One region of the Vibrio crassostreae genome, then DNA from elsewhere that is predicted to be linked to it. Evidence: predicted binding sites of a transcription regulator. Region 1 holds the regulator's gene; each other region holds the start of a gene.
The links. Region 1 encodes CRP, which controls carbon source genes, mostly activating them, when cyclic AMP is high. Its sites were predicted from a motif close to TGTGANNNNNNTCACA; they were not measured.

Region 2: the regulator CRP is predicted to act here: its motif matches at 1,958-1,973, upstream of recB (exodeoxyribonuclease V subunit beta).
Region 3: the regulator CRP is predicted to act here: its motif matches at 1,393-1,408, upstream of OC193_RS16175 (NupC/NupG family nucleoside CNT transporter).
Region 4: the regulator CRP is predicted to act here: its motif matches at 2,386-2,401, upstream of malT (HTH-type transcriptional regulator MalT).

What each region holds. Positions count from the first base shown of each region.
Region 1 covers NZ_AP025476.1:3,158,127-3,162,127, forward strand. The annotation lists gene OC193_RS14255 (hydrolase) at 1-233, shown strand, start outside; gene OC193_RS14260 (YheU family protein) at 341-553, shown strand; gene OC193_RS14265 (phosphoribulokinase) at 631-1,500, shown strand; gene crp (cAMP-activated global transcriptional regulator CRP) at 1,740-2,372, shown strand; gene OC193_RS14275 (DUF1338 domain-containing protein) at 2,555-3,346, opposite strand; gene astD (succinylglutamate-semialdehyde dehydrogenase) at 3,560-4,001, opposite strand, start outside.
Region 2 covers NZ_AP025476.1:781,175-785,175, reverse strand. The annotation lists gene recB (exodeoxyribonuclease V subunit beta) at 1-1,861, opposite strand, end outside; gene OC193_RS03615 (hypothetical protein) at 2,103-2,228, opposite strand; gene recC (exodeoxyribonuclease V subunit gamma) at 2,271-4,001, opposite strand, start outside.
Region 3 covers NZ_AP025477.1:84,912-88,912, forward strand. The annotation lists gene OC193_RS16160 (PTS ascorbate transporter subunit IIC) at 1-22, opposite strand, end outside; gene OC193_RS16165 (PTS sugar transporter subunit IIB) at 33-302, opposite strand; gene OC193_RS16170 (hypothetical protein) at 587-1,063, opposite strand; gene OC193_RS16175 (NupC/NupG family nucleoside CNT transporter) at 1,677-2,885, shown strand; gene OC193_RS16180 (hypothetical protein) at 3,187-3,456, shown strand; gene OC193_RS16185 (TolC family protein) at 3,571-4,001, shown strand, end outside.
Region 4 covers NZ_AP025477.1:1,345,019-1,349,019, forward strand. The annotation lists gene OC193_RS21755 (glycogen/starch/alpha-glucan phosphorylase) at 1-2,023, opposite strand, end outside; gene malT (HTH-type transcriptional regulator MalT) at 2,591-4,001, shown strand, end outside.

The sequences.
Region 1 (4,001 bases):
CGCTGCCTAAGCTCAACAAGATTAAACTGCCGACGCAGATCATTCATGCCAAAGACGACCCTTTCATGACCGATGATGTGATCCCAAAGTTCGTTCTACCCGATAACATCGATTATCGACTGTTCCAAAAAGGCGGACATGTTGGGTTTATTACTGGCAGCACACTCAAGCCAAGATTTTGGTTAGAAGAAGCCTTGCCTGCCTACTATGAAAGTATCCAAGATTCGGCATAATGACCGAGCCTTAGTAAATAGAAGCAAAACATTACTAAGCACACATATTTCTACATCAATAAACATATCTATGAACATATCCATGAACATAAAAGAGAGAAGTATTTATGATCATCCCATGGCAAGACATTGCACCAGAGACACTGGAAAACCTCATCAAAGAGTTCGTGCTGCGTGAAGGCACAGACTACGGCGACGTAGAGGTTTCACTGCAAAACAAGATTGACCAAGTGAAACATCAATTAGCTTCAGGAGAAGTCAGCATCGTGTTTTCTGAACTCCATGAAACCGTTGATATTCAAGTCACAAAACGCTTCTAAGCTGCGCTCATAAAGGAGCCGTGTTATAGTGGTAAACGATTGCTAACAAGTAAGTTACTCAAAAGACAAGGGTTGTCATGTCCGCTAAACATCCAATTATTGCGGTGACGGGTTCATCTGGAGCCGGCACCACCACTACCTCAGAAGCCTTCCGCAAAATGTTCAATATGATGGACGTGAAGGCAGCTTGGGTTGAAGGGGATAGTTTCCATCGCTTCACACGTCCAGAGATGGATGTCGAGATCCGTAAAGCGCGCGAGCAAGGTAAGCACATCAGCTACTTTGGTCCTCAAGCCAACGACTTTGGTGCGCTAGAAGAGTTCTTCCGTAAATACGGTAACGAAGGTACAGGTAAAGTAAGAAGCTACCTGCACACCTTTGATGAAGCCGTGCCTTACAATCAAATGCCGGGCACCTTCACGCCATGGCAAGAGATCCCGGAAAATTCCGATGTGATGTTTTACGAAGGCTTGCACGGCGGTGTGGTTGATGGCGACATTAACGTTTCTCAACACGTCGATTTGCTGATCGGCATGGTGCCCATCGTAAACCTAGAGTGGATTCAAAAATTCGTTCGTGACACTCGCGATCGTGGTCACTCACGCGAAGCGGTAATGGACTCCATTGTTCGTTCAATGGATGATTACCTCAACTACATTACCCCGCAATTTTCGCGCACTCACATAAACTTTCAGCGTGTTCCAACCGTAGATACATCGAACCCACTTAACGCCAAAGGAATTCCAAGTTTAGACGAAAGCTTCGTAGTTATACGTTTGCGTGGCATCAAAAACGTCGATTTCCCCTACCTTCTGGCTATGATTGATGGCTCGTTTATGTCTCGTCATAACACACTAGTGGTACCAGGCGGCAAGATGAGTTTTGCTATGGAGCTCATTGTGAGGCCAATCCTGCAACAACTTATCGAAACCGGAAAAATAGGTTAACAAAACGACATTCTGGTTGATTACTTTTCATACCGTGATCATGTGCACAATTTTGCGTAAAAAATCGTAGCTTGGTCACGATTAAAATCAAGAAATAGTACCTGAAAAAGGATACTATTCTTAAACGAAACACAAGATAGCTTGCAGCGCTCAACGAGTGCTCTTATCCTACAAGTCAATCCAGGCTTAGCTAAAATACGGAAAGCGGCAAGCATACCCTGCAGAGGAAGTGAGATATTATGGTTCTAGGTAAACCTCAAACCGATCCAACATTAGAGTGGTTCCTTTCACACTGTCATATTCATAAGTACCCTTCAAAAAGTACTTTGATTCATGCTGGTGAAAAGGCAGAAACCTTGTACTACATCGTTAAAGGTTCTGTGGCAGTTCTTATCAAAGACGAAGAAGGTAAGGAAATGATTCTTTCTTACCTAAACCAAGGCGACTTCATCGGTGAGCTTGGCTTGTTCGAAGAAGACCAAGAGCGTACTGCTTGGGTTCGTGCTAAATCTCCTTGTGAAGTAGCTGAAATTTCTTTCAAGAAATTCCGTCAACTTATCCAAGTGAACCCAGATATCCTAATGCGTCTTTCAGCGCAAATGGCAAACCGTCTACAAGTAACTAGCCAAAAGGTTGGTGACTTAGCGTTCCTTGACGTAACAGGTCGTATCGCTCAAACGCTACTAAACCTAGCGAAACAGCCAGATGCAATGACTCACCCTGACGGCATGCAAATCAAGATCACTCGTCAAGAGATTGGCCAGATCGTTGGTTGTTCTCGTGAGACAGTTGGTCGTATCTTGAAGATGCTAGAAGAGCAGAACCTAATTTCTGCACACGGTAAAACTATCGTGGTATACGGCACTCGTTAATCTCGATTAACTGAGCCAAAAATTTGAAAGCCACCAAATGCAAATTTGGTGGCTTTTTTGTTTTCTAAAGATCTATAGAACAGATACGAGAAACGAGAAGAACTCACAGAATCCTATTTGTAAACTTCCTAGAAGCGAAGCGTACTCGCATATCTAGGATAAGTCCGTTCTCGTACCTTTTATTAACCGTTGGTGCTCTCAAAGATCTTATCCGCCGATGCGGCCACAAAACCTGTGTAAAGCTCACCGTTGACCATCGCATAACGCTTAGCGAACTCATAGAAGCCGCCTGGAATCATCTCATTGCCTTCAACAAATGAAACTGGGACTTTGTCTGCCATTGTTGATGATTGCTCTAATAAGACCTCTGGAGAGCCTTTAACCTCACCGCCAGATGCGTTGATAGTAAAGCCAGACTCGCTCAGGTAGTCATTCACCGCCTGCACTTCATCAAAGTTATTCAGCTGGTTCACACTTACCGTAAAGTGGTTTGCACCATATCCATGAGCCGCTAGCCAAGATGCGTATTCGCTCTCTTTAGCTAGTACTTGGAAATCAGCGAAACTCAAATCCCATTGGCGACCACCAAACAAGAACTCATGACCTTGAAGCTTGCTTGCATCAACCTGCTCAACTAACTTAGCAACGATCTGTTGTAATTCACTAGAACACTCTTCGACCTTCAATTCACTAATGAACACTTTTGGCTGCTTCGGGTCTGGGTGCTCGTAGTGTTTAGCCACTAGCTTCTTGCTCTCAAACAGGTAGTCGCCACACGCCTTGTAACCCAGTTCCAGGAAAGGCTTAGCTAGTGTTTCAATACCGAGAGGGGCAACATTAAAAGTACGCAGTGCAATATGGTCGTTGATCAGCGCTTCATCTTCTTTCAGCAAGTGATGCACTTTCTCAGCCGATGGACACAGCCTGTGAATGTAATCGTCCCATAGTGATTTAAAGAGTAGATCGGGCGTCATGGTGACTCCTTGTCAGAGGTTCTAGCAAGCTAGTAATTTGGATTAGAAAGGGAGAGGCTGAGACACAGAGTCAGCAGCCATCAGCCTGTGACATACTTGTTCTATTATTATCTACCGCCCAATCTAGGTGTCGGACGGGATGGAAAAGGGAAGCGATAACACCACTTCCCTATTTCAAGCTTAACCAATGAGCCTAAGACTCATTAGCCTAAATTAAAGCTCAATACCTGGGCTAAACGATGCTGGTAGTTGAGTTTCGCCACCTTCCATTGAAGCCATAGGGTAAGCACAGTAGTCAGCTGCGTAGTAAGCACTTGGACGTAGGTTGCCTGAAGCACCCGGACCACCAAACGGTGCATCACCACTTGCGCCTGTTAGCTGACGGTTACGGTTAACAATACCCGCACGGATATGGTCAACGAAGTATTCCCATTCAGAATCGTCTGTTGATACAAGGCCTGCAGACAAACCAAAGCGTGTGTCGTTAGCTAACTCGACCGCTTGCTCTAGCGATTGGTAACGAACCACTTGCAGCAATGGACCGAAGTACTCTTCATCTGGCAGGTCAGCAATATTGGTTGCATCGATAATGCCCGGAGAAACAAACGCCGCTTGACCCGCTTTTGCTTCTACTAGGCTGACACCACCTAACGAT
Region 2 (4,001 bases), 1.1 Mb from region 1:
GCACCGCTTGCAGTAAGCGTTGAATATCTTGCGCGACTAGGCTGGTAAACACACTGTCTCGGTTCGACAAATACACGCTCGCAATGCCTTGTTCCGACAACGCGTTCTTAATCAAGCGACCCTCACTACCGGTTCTAACCAAGACAGCAATATCCCCCGCATTCACGGCATGTTGTTTTTTGCCGTTATCAAAATAGGCTTGCTGGTTTTGAGAAGCGGTCAGAATGGTTTGAATCTGACTCGCCGTCGCCTCAGCCATCGCCTTGTGATATTCGCCTTTTGGTAGTGGCTTGTCTTCAGCCTCTTGCAGCCAAAATGTGAGTGCGCGCTGAGTTTCTCCCTTCATCACCCATTGGCGCTTATCAGCCGATGGACTGGCAGCAACAGGCAGGAATGGAATATCTTGATCGTAGATAAACGGACTGTCCGAATTCATAAACACTTGGTTTACTGCACTGACCATATCGGCACTTGAACGCCAGTTAGTACCCAAAGTGTAGTGAGCACTAACTTGGTTTCTCGCCTTGATATAGGTAAAGATATCTGCGCCACGGAAGCCATAAATAGCCTGCTTCGGGTCACCGATCATAAACAAGCCACATTGCGGGTTATCGAGATAGATTCGGCTAAAAATACTGTATTGCAGCGGATCGGTATCTTGGAATTCATCGATCATCGCAACCGGGTAGAGTGTGCGAATTCTTTCCACTAGCAATGATTGCTCATCGACATCAATCGACGCAGATAACTGAGTCAGCAAGTCATCAAATGATAACCACTGCTTCTGCTGTTTTGCCTTGGCTAGCATAGTTCGACAGTGAGTAATCGCATGCGCCAATAACGGGGCTTTCAGGTTTGCAGGAGAATTTAAGAAGTCCTCAATCGCTTCGAAAACTGCGTGCTGAGGTACAGTGCCTTTCGGTGTTTTTTCAAGTAGAGTAGCTTGAGAGAACTTCTCTAGTTTATCTGGGAACTGGTAATCATGGGTGTCGCTCTGCGCCCATGCTGTGACCGCTTCTAACCATGTTGGCAGAGACTTCTTGGTGTAACTGCGCTTGTTCACATCTGAACTTGAGATCAAAGCCAAAAAGTCCGCTTCAGACTCACACCACAGCGCTTTGAGTTGCTTCACTTTGTCTAGGTTCTGCTTGTGCAGAGTTTGTAAGTCACCCGACATCGCTTCTACGGTTAGCTTCAATGGAGAACCCGTCAGATAACGATTGACGTCTGCTAATAACGCAGCCGGTGAGCCCCAAATATTACGAACCTCACCAGCCAGTTGAATAGGCAGCGGGTAAAACTGCTTACGCCAATAGTCAGCAACCACTTGCGCTTTCAGGTGACTTTCATCGGTCACAAATTCATTATCAAAACGGCTTCCAGACTCAAAGGCATTTTGAGTCAACATTCGCTGACAGAAGCCGTGAATGGTGTAGACAGCCGCTTCATCCATTTGCCTTTCCGCATTAAGCAGTGTTTTCGCAGCGCCAGCGTGGTCTTCGATCTCTTGCAACAAAGGAGCAATCACTGGGTCATCACTTTGCCCGCGAGCAAACGCTATGCGTGCATCATGGATTCGGGCACGAATACGATCCCGCAGCTCTGCGGTTGCCGCTTCGGTAAAGGTCACTACCAGGATTTGATCTACGGTCAGTGGCTCATGGTGTCGGGTAGCTTCTGTAAGCTCACCTTGTGGTGCTGCCGTGCCGTGCCCGAGCAGTAGGCGTAAGTACAGGCCGGCGATGGTAAATGTTTTACCCGTGCCCGCCGATGCTTCAATTAAACGCGCGCCATGAAGTGGAAACGTCATGGTATTGAGTGTCTGTGGAGCAATTACCTGAACACTGCTTGTGGTCGTCATGCCTTACTGCCTTCTGATAAATATGTTGTTACAAATGTGACCTAGCGTGGAAAACGTCATTCAATTTACGTCCTACGCTGATTTGTTAATAGTTAGTGCGATCTCTCTCACGGATCAATTCAGATCGCCTCGCTACTATGCGCCCACGAGTTCAGGAGCGCGTACGAGTTTTGTACTTTACGGCGTTACTTTGAACCACAGAATAATGGTCCCTCTGACCTGTGGCCGTACAGCGAACGCCCTACACTAATAATGATTTACTGGCGGCCACTTTATTTCCTGTACCTTGCTTCTGTTCACCTTGATTCCCTTCACCTGGAAAGTAAGCACCCCAAATGCTTACCAGCGACTCTCTTTCGTTTTTCATTAATTCAGCGCACACGCTACTGATCTTGTCGATCACAGCCACTTACTTCTGATCTTCCAGATCGGCAGCAGCCAACCTTGCCGCCTGTAACACAAGCGTTGAATACATACGCGACTCAGCCGCCAGCTCCTCGTCCCACTTAGGCCAAATACGCGAGATGTAGGTATCTCGACCCTCGCCCGTGAAAGCGAAGCTATCATTAAAAGTATCGACCATTTTCTTGAGCGACTTCTCTTCATCATCGACCCATTTACCACGGCTAAAGCCCGCTTCAACGCCGGCCAAGGCGGTTTTCGGGAAATACGGCAGTGGTGCAGTCATACCTTGATAGAACAGTCGCACTAACTCAGCTAATAAACTCTTCGCCTGCTGCGCATCGCCGATAGGTTGTAGCGTTTGGTGAACCACGCCTTCTTTTCTGTCATAGCCAATAATATGAGTCGTTTTGCCGTGCCCCATCACCGCACAACACAAGTGATCGACCCACGCAGCCAAGTAATCTTGCGAGCGAATTTTGCCACTACGGAAACGCACTAAACCCGATTGATAGTTTTGAGTCAGCCAACCCATCAAACGAACCGGTTTGCCCTCACCTAGTACGTCAAATTCAATATTTACCTCGAGATCTTGTTGTGGCTGCCCACTTACAAATCGAATCTCTTTGGCTAAGTCTTCTGCTTGAACGCGGTTGGTTTCAAATTCGATATCACCAAAAGCGCCAACCGGTAATCGACCTTGAGCTTTTTGCTCAGAGACAAACAAGCGAACCGCTTCATCCGCCCCTTCAGGATGATCGAGTAATACTTGAAGCAAAGCGTCTTTTAGTTGGAAACTTTCTAAACCATTAAGCACGAACGGTTCATCGTCTTCCATTACCGGAAGCGGGGGCTCAAACACCACTTTTAGGCGGCGATTAAAGAAGTATTGCACTGGCAAGCGCCAGAAACGCTGCAGCTCAACCAAATCCAATTCCAATGGATAGGTCGCACCAAGCAAATAGTCATCCAAGGCACGATTGAATTCACCACTGCGTTCACCGGAACGGTTAGCCGCAGGAAGCCATTCTTTGGCGTAACTCAGCACATGGCTTGAATCACCTTGAGTAAAGGCAGCCGGGCTAAATGGTGTCATGGTGTGTTCAAAACTGATCGCTTGAGTCAGCTTGATACCAGAATCATCACTTGGTAGCGCTTGGTCTTCACTTAGGCAGTAGTTCTGCTGGCAGTACTCAATCAACTCTGAAACCAATACCGACGGCACTCGCTCAGTATTATCTTGAATCGAACGGCCGACATAGCTTATGTACAAACATTCTTGCGCTGACAACATCGCCTCTAAGAATAGGTAGCGGTCATCATCACGACGAGAACGGTCTCCGGGACGAGCTAGACTCTTTTTGCCTACGCCATTCGGCGAGCGAGTTTGGGCGCTCATCAAATCAAAACCTTCCGGTGGCATTGAGCGCGGGTAAACACCATCATTCATGCCTAATAGACAAACGGTTTTGAACGGAATAGAACGCATCGGCATCAGCGTACAGAAGTTAACTTGTCCCGCTAAGAAACGCTGACTAATACGCGCGCCCGACAGTTTATTATTCAAGTACTGATAGATAATGCTTGGCGATAGCTCTTGTTCGTACAAGGCATCATCAAGCTGTTCATTCAGTTGAGAAAGTGCATCGCGAATCGACTTAAGCACCACCTCACCTTCTAACTCAACCGCAAAGAAATCATCAATCATTTGCAGCAAGGTTTCACGCCACATGTCGAT
Region 3 (4,001 bases), on a different replicon from region 1:
TGAACTCGAAAAAGTTTTGCATAATTTTGACCTTACATGAAAGTTTTTAGTTGTTCTTCAATTGATGCTTTGTCAAAAATATTTTTAAGGCTGATGATGTTCTCTTTACCAGCGTCTTTTAGTTGGTTTGCAACGTCTGTTGCTGCAACCCAAATATCCGCATTACTTGATGCTGCAGATGATAGATCTTCGTGATCAACTTCTGCTTCGAAACCGATTTTTTTAGCGACTTCTTTTACTGCCATTTCCATCATTAGAGAAGTACCAAGGCCGTTACCGCAAACTACAAGAATCTTTTTCATAATATTTGTCTCAATTGGATTTTAGGGGTTGAGAAACTTCGTTCTCTTATTGTGTGAGAGCATAGTAACGGAAATATTCAGATTTCAATAAGATCTCCATCACAAAGCTAAAATGAGATTGTGACGGAGGTCTCGTTAATTTGTGGTAAGGATCCAGAGTGAGACTTTGATCAAATTTAACTTTTCACTCGAATATGCAACGTATTTTATTGAGAAAGGCGGGCTTAATTAATTTTTATATCAGAATATAAATCTATAGAGGCTTTATTGTAGAAAACAGAGAATTAATCGTATCGACCGTAGTCAGTAAGCATTTTCTTAAGCATGCTATTAACGTCTTTGGTCTTTTTGTTTCTTTTAGTCAGTTGGCTAAGAGAGGTTGGTCTTGGGGAGGTAACATTTTCACTGTCGACTTCTTCAGTTTTATCTTTCATTTTCTGTACGGCAGGCAATAACATTCTAATTTCTTCGTTATTGGCATTGGTCAGTACCACAATATTTTCAGATTCAACTTGAGTAATGGTTAATATCCCGTGTTTAACCGATTCAACCTTTTCACCAATCATAATTGACTCAGGCGCAACAGAGCGATCGGTAAGTTGACCTGTACGTAATTTCGCCGCGCTGATAGCGCGGATATTTCCGGTATTTTCAAACGCGACAATAACAGTATAGGTATTATAATATTCAACTACTGTCACATAGCCGTGTCTATTTGTTTTGAATCTAGCTCCATTGTTCATGTCGTGCGGAGCTTCCATTTTCTTCACGTGTTTCCTCTCTTAGTCTCGATGGCTGTTATATCTAATCAGCTCTATTGGTATTTTATAGATAATTATTTGGTGAGATCACACAAAGTATATACGCATCTAAACTTAAGATGAATCTTGAAGTCTCGGGAAATGAGGCAGAGCACAGAAAAGTAGTAAGAATCACACAGAATTAACTGAGTGATTACGCTCACACACTTAAAGACTTAACATTACAAATTCAACTCCCTACAGATTGTTTACAGTTTTGAAGCACGAAAACGACGACAAACAATACGTTTTGTTTAATCCTTGACCGCGCGATCGTTTGCGTCAAAAAATGTGATGAAAGTCTCACTTAACTGTTTATACTTCTTTTCCGGTTTTAAGCCGGTGCTTAGCCAATACAAGCCGTCACATGGATATGTGAATGACCCCACGGACCGGACCAGCTACGTTCCACTGCTTGTATAAGGTGATTTTTTACATGAACAACTCGTTGTTACATTCGCTAACCCTGTTAGCTCCTTCATCGCGTAGCGTTTTGCTTGCGGTTCTTTGTCCTGTTCCTTTGATGTCATTTGCTTGGCTCATGTTCACTCTTTAAGGATTACTAGGACACATTATGAATATTCTATTTGGTTTTGTCGGTGTTCTTGCACTGATTGCTTGCGCGTACCTGTTATCTGAAAGTCGTTCTTCAATTAACTGGAAAACGGTCTCTCGTGCACTATTACTTCAAATCGGTTTTGCAGCCTTAGTATTGTATTTCCCATGGGGACAATTGGCGCTAACAAGCCTAAGTAATGGTGTTTCTAGCCTGCTTGGTTTTGCAGACGTTGGTATCGCATTCCTTTTCGGTGACCTTGCTACTGAAGGCTTCATTTTCGCGGTTCGCGTGCTTCCAATCATCATCTTCTTCAGTGCTTTGATTTCTGCGCTTTATTACTTAGGCGTCATGCAAAAAGTGATTCAAATCTTGGGCGGAGCGGTGCAAAAACTGCTGGGTACAAGTAAAGCTGAATCTCTGGTTGCTACAGGTAATATCTTCCTTTCTCAGGGTGAGTCTCCTCTTCTTATTCGTCCCTTTTTAAAGTCTATGACTCGTTCGGAACTGTTTGCTGTAATGGCAGGTGGTATGGCGTCGGTAGCGGGTAGTGTACTTGGTGGTTATGCTGGCCTTGGTGTTGAGCTTAAATATCTTATCGCTGCAAGCTTTATGGCGGCTCCGGGTAGCCTGTTAATGGCGAAGATCATCGTTCCTGAGCGCAGCACACCAAGTGATTACGACCATATCGAACTAGATAAAGCTGACCAAAGCAACGTGATTGATGCATTGGCAAGCGGCGCGATGAACGGTATGAAGGTTGCGGTAGCGGTTGGTACTATGTTGGTTGCCTTCGTGAGTGTGATTGCGATGGTCAATACTGGCCTAGAAAGCTTAGGTGAAACGTTCGGTTTTGCGGGCATTACGCTGCAAGCTATCTTCGGTTACCTGTTCTCGCCTCTTGCATGGCTGATCGGTATTCCGAGTGATGAAGTATTGATGGCAGGTTCTTACATCGGTCAGAAGATCGTTATGAACGAGTTTGTTGCTTTCATCGACTTCGTTGAGAACAAAGCGCTACTTTCTGAACACAGCCAAGTAATCGTGACTTTTGCTCTATGTGGCTTTGCTAACATTGGTTCTATCGCGATTCAGTTAGGTTCAATCGGTGTTATGGCACCAGAGCGCCGTGCTGAAGTTGCAAACTTAGGTTTGAAAGCGGTAGCTGCTGGTACGCTAGCAAACCTAATGAGTGCATGCTTAGCGGGTATTTTCATCCTGCTTTAAGCTAGATTCAGCTAAAGCGGACACTTTGCTTACGGAGTTAACGTAAGGAGGGTGTCCGCTTTTTTGTGCCTGTTAATCAGGCGAAATCAGGTTTTGGCCGTCGACTGTGATTTGTCTATAGTGAGTAAAAGCTCACTCGGAAGAGTAATAGAGCCAGTTCCTTTTATCCGATATACTTGAATATCATCAGGTTGCGATTAATAATATTCGGCTTCGATTAAGAAGATCCGGTTCCGACTAAGCATATTCGCTTTCGACTAGGAACAATGGCAACCAAGCTAAATTAATCAAGGGTCTCTCCATGAACATTCGCGTTCTCATCGGTCTTATTGTTACCTTCATTGGCTTGTTTGCGATGGCTTACCTAATTGCCGGCGGCGCTCAGTTTCCTATCTACCAGTGGCCAAAAGAGGCTTATCTCGGTTTGGTGTTCAGCGTCGTGTGGGGGGCTGGTGTTGCAGCGTCTGTAGCGTATTTCTTCTCGGCATTGGTATTTGTCACTGTCGCCGTGGTTTGCTATGCGATCGGTTATAAAATCGGTGGGCTATTTTCAAGCAAGTCAGAAGCGTAAAGCTGAAGTTTAAACGTACGCTTTTTGTATTTTCTTTTGGGGTTAACGTTCGCCTTAACCCTCTCTTAACCCCCAGCTCGTTATCTTGTCTCCATTCTTACAGGAGACAAGAAGATGAAATTGAATCTTCCTTTAAAACATTCCCTTATTTCACTTGCTCTAATCGGATTGATGGGTTGCACGACAACCAGTCAGGCCGACTATGTTTCACTCGCTGAGCAAAGCACTAATCAGACACAACAAAGCTTACTCGCAGAGCTGATTCAACAGGCTTCTAGTGATCAAGCGTCGACTCAACAAGATCTAGACGCTGAAAACCTACAACTGACCGATTTAGTGAATGCACCGGAGCTCGATCTCTATATCGAGCGCGCTCTGCAGAACAGCCCAAGCCTCCAACAAAGCATTACAGCACTCAAAATAGCTTATGCGCAGCAAGGTGTAACTTCAGGTGATCGCTTACCAACCGTCGATGCGAGCTTTTCTGGTCAAGCTGACGAAGGCACTAACGGCTCAAGCACGACTGAAACCTACACCACAGACGT
Region 4 (4,001 bases), on a different replicon from region 1:
TACCGATAGTTAGCGCGCCGTTTAGAGCCATCTTCATGTTGCCCGTACCAGATGCTTCTTTACCAGCCAGTGAGATTTGCTGAGAAACGTCTGCTGCAGGGATGATGATTTCAGCCATGCTTACACGGTAGTCAGGGATGAATACCACTTTAAGCTTGTTGCCGATGCGAGGATCGTTGTTGATCTTATCTGCGATTTTGTTAACCGCGAAGATGATCTCTTTCGCTAGGTGGTAACCCGGAGCTGCTTTCGCTGCGAAGAAACATACGCGTGGCTCACACTCGAAACCAGGTTCGTTTAGAATACGGTGGTACAGAGACAGAATATGTAGCAAGTCTAGGTGCTGACGCTTGTATTCGTGTAGACGCTTGATCTGCACATCGAAGATAGCGTTAGTATCTAGTTCGATACCCATGTTCTCTTGAACCCAATCAGCAAGACGCTGTTTGTTTTCTTTCTTAACAGCCATGAATTCTTTTTGGAATTTCGCGTCTGTTGCAAACTTAGCGATACCTTCTAACTGCTCAAGTTTTGCAGGCCACTCAGTACCGATCTTGCCAGTAATTAGCGTAGATAGACCTGGATTACAGAACTTCAACCAACGACGTGGCGTAATGCCGTTCGTTACGTTAGTCAGTTTACCTGGGAAGATTTCGTTGAACTCTGGGAACAAGTCTTTCTTAACCAGTTGAGAGTGAAGCGCAGCTACACCGTTTACTTTGTAAGAGCCAATCACACATAGGTTTGCCATGCGAACCATACGGTGGAAACCTTCTTGAATGATAGAAAGCTTCGCTTGCTTCTCACCGTCACCAGGCCACATCTTGCGAACTTCTTGCATGAAGCGGTGGTTGATTTCAAAAATGATTTCCATGTGACGTGGAAGAAGACGGTTGATCAGTGATTCAGACCAAGTCTCTAGTGCTTCAGGAAGTAGTGTGTGGTTCGTGTATGCGAACGTATGAGCACTGATTTCCCATGCTTGATCCCAAGATAGACCTTTCTCGTCAATCAAGATGCGCATTAGCTCAGGAATCGCAATTGTTGGGTGCGTATCGTTAAGCTGAATCGTTTCTTGCTTAGGCAGATCTTCTAGAGAAAAACCTGCTGCTTCGTGACGACGTAGAATATCGCGAACAGACGCTGCTGAGTGGAAGTACTGCTGCATTAGACGCAGAGTCTTACCTTTCTCGTGGTTGTCGTTCGGGTAAAGTACTTTAGTGATGTTACCTGCATCGATTAACGAGTGTTGTGCTTCGAAGTAATCACCGTTATTAAAACTTGCTAGTGAGAATGGTGCGATTGCCTGACATTCCCAAAGACGTAGCGGGTAAACCGTGTTTGACTCGTAACCTACGATAGGTAGATCCCAAGGCATTGCTTTTACTTCCATACCTGGAACCCAAGTACGTACTTCTTTACCGTCGATGAATTCAACTTCTACATGACCGTAAAAACCAATGTGTTGTGCTAGTTCTGGACGAGCGACTTCCCACGGGTAACCTTCAACACCGCGCCATGCGTCAGGTGCTTCTTGTTGGCGGCCGTCTTGGAAAGATTGTTTGAATAGACCATACTCGTAGTGAAGACCGTAGCCTACTGTTGGGTATTCTTGAGCAGCACAAGAATCCATGAAACAAGCAGCTAGACGACCAAGACCACCATTACCTAGTGATGGGTCGCGTTCTTCTTCTAGAAGGTCAGTTAGGTTTTGACCTAGCTCTTCCATTGCATGAGTGATCTGTTCGTATAGACCCATGCTGATCAGGTTGTTACCTGTCAGACGGCCAATCAAAAACTCTAATGAAAGGTAGTTAACGCTTTTCGCGTTCTTAATTTTTTCATCGTTTTCAGTTTCTAGCAGGTCGAATGTTGTGAGTTCTGCTAATGCGCGACCCATTGCTAGGTACCATGCGCGGCTATCCGCGTTTTCAATAGTTGTTGCGTAGGTTGCAGATAAATGCTTCTTAACGCTTTCTTGGAACGACACTTTATCGAAAGTTTTTTGCTGAGTTGGTTTCATTTCAGAAATCTCGCTTTTAATAGTTCTAATTCATCTGTGACATATCGTGCATGGTCACCATAAACTAAACATCCTCCCGCTAACGCGACTGACTAGGAGTAGATAGGAGGGCGTAGGGGGCGTACCGACTTAGGGTTAGTGATCTGACTCTCATGTTCTGACTTCGAACAAAAAGTTGGAGTGACTAAGATCACAAGCTCCCGTTCGATAACTTAACTTCAATTGATGTGACTTTTATTTAACCAGATTACAGTCATTATCAAATCTGAGTTTCAGATCACGAAAATAATTTCTCGCTCTCATCCTTTGCATAGATTCCCGTGTAGGGAAGAACAAAGTCACATTCACGAACCAACCAACAACGTGATCAAAGTCTCAAATAAAGGGCGTAGACACCCAAAAACATGCAGAAGCGCAAGGTTTCTGAGGAGGATCATAGTCGGTGCCGTTTTGCTTCACGTAATATGAGTGAAGACTTAAGTAATTAGGCTAATGTCATTGGATTGCACTCAACGATAGATTGGGATAATTCTGAACATAGCCACGGAATAGGTGAAAAACTTCGACATGTGGATCCCATCGAAACTAACTCGTCCCGGCCGCTTACATAATGCAATCCTACGACCTAGGGTTCTCGATCTGCTTCAGAACGCAGATTGCTATAAGCTTGTGTTGTTCCGCTCTCCAGCGGGCTACGGCAAAACCACCATGGCTGCACAATGGTTGGTAGATAAACCCAATGTGGGTTGGTACAGCATTGATGATAGTGACAACGATGCCTTCCGCTTTATCAACTACCTACTTCAATCACTTAATAAAGCGACTCAAAATGCCTGTCCGAATGCCCAAAAATTAGCAGAAAAACGACAATTTTCATCGCTGCATTCTTTATTGAGTGAAGTGTTCGCCGAAATGTCTGAATTCCATCACGAATGTTTTCTAGTGTTGGATGACTATCATTTGGTCAACAATGACGACATCCACGAAGCAATGCGCTTCTTTCTTAAACACATGCCCGACAACCTAACGCTAGTTGTAACCAGTCGTGGTACACCACCACTTGGTACAGCAAACCTGCGCGTTCGTGATTTAATGATCGAATTGGGTAATGACTCGTTGGCGTTTGATACCGAAGAAACCACACGTTTTTTCAACCAACGTGTTGCTGATGGCATTGATGACATCACCGCAGACAGTATCTGTAACTATGTAGAGGGTTGGCCTTCTGCTCTGCAACTTATCGCGCTGCAAGCACAGCACCAAAAACGCACCCTTGCACAGTCCGCAGAGTCGTTTTCTCACTTTAACCACGCCCATCTTTGGGACTACTTGGTTGAAGAAGTATTCGACCTGCTAGACAAAGAAACCCGACAGTTCTTGATGCAATGTTCTGTGCTTGATCACTTCAACGATGAGCTTGTGTGTGCACTTACACAGCGCGAAGATGCGTTAGGTATGATCGAATCACTCAACCGTTTTGGTTTGTTCATCTACCCACTTGAGGGCGAAAAGAACTGGTATCGCTTCCATAACTTATTTGGTGAATTCCTCGCACATGAGCGTCAAGCTCGAATCCCTCAACAGGAAGCAGAACTGCATCGAAGTGCGGCAAAAGCGTGGATCAAGCAAAACACACCACACCAAGCACTACGCCACGCACAGCGCGCTGAAGATCCAGAACTGATCATTCAAATCCTGACTGAACACGGTTGGCCGATGTTCAACCAAGGTGAGCTTTCATCTTTAGAGATGGCGATCAAGCAACTGACCACGGATCAACTTTACAGTGAGCCTAAACTGTCCATGTTGCGCGCGTGGCTTGCACAAAGTCAGCACCGTTATGACCAAGTGGGTACTTTGCTGGAAGAGGCAGAGACTCAATATCAAGCTCGAAACATTGAACTCGATACTCAGCAGCAAGGTCAATACAACGCCTTGCGCGCCCAAGTTGCCATCAACAGCAATGAACCTGAAAAAG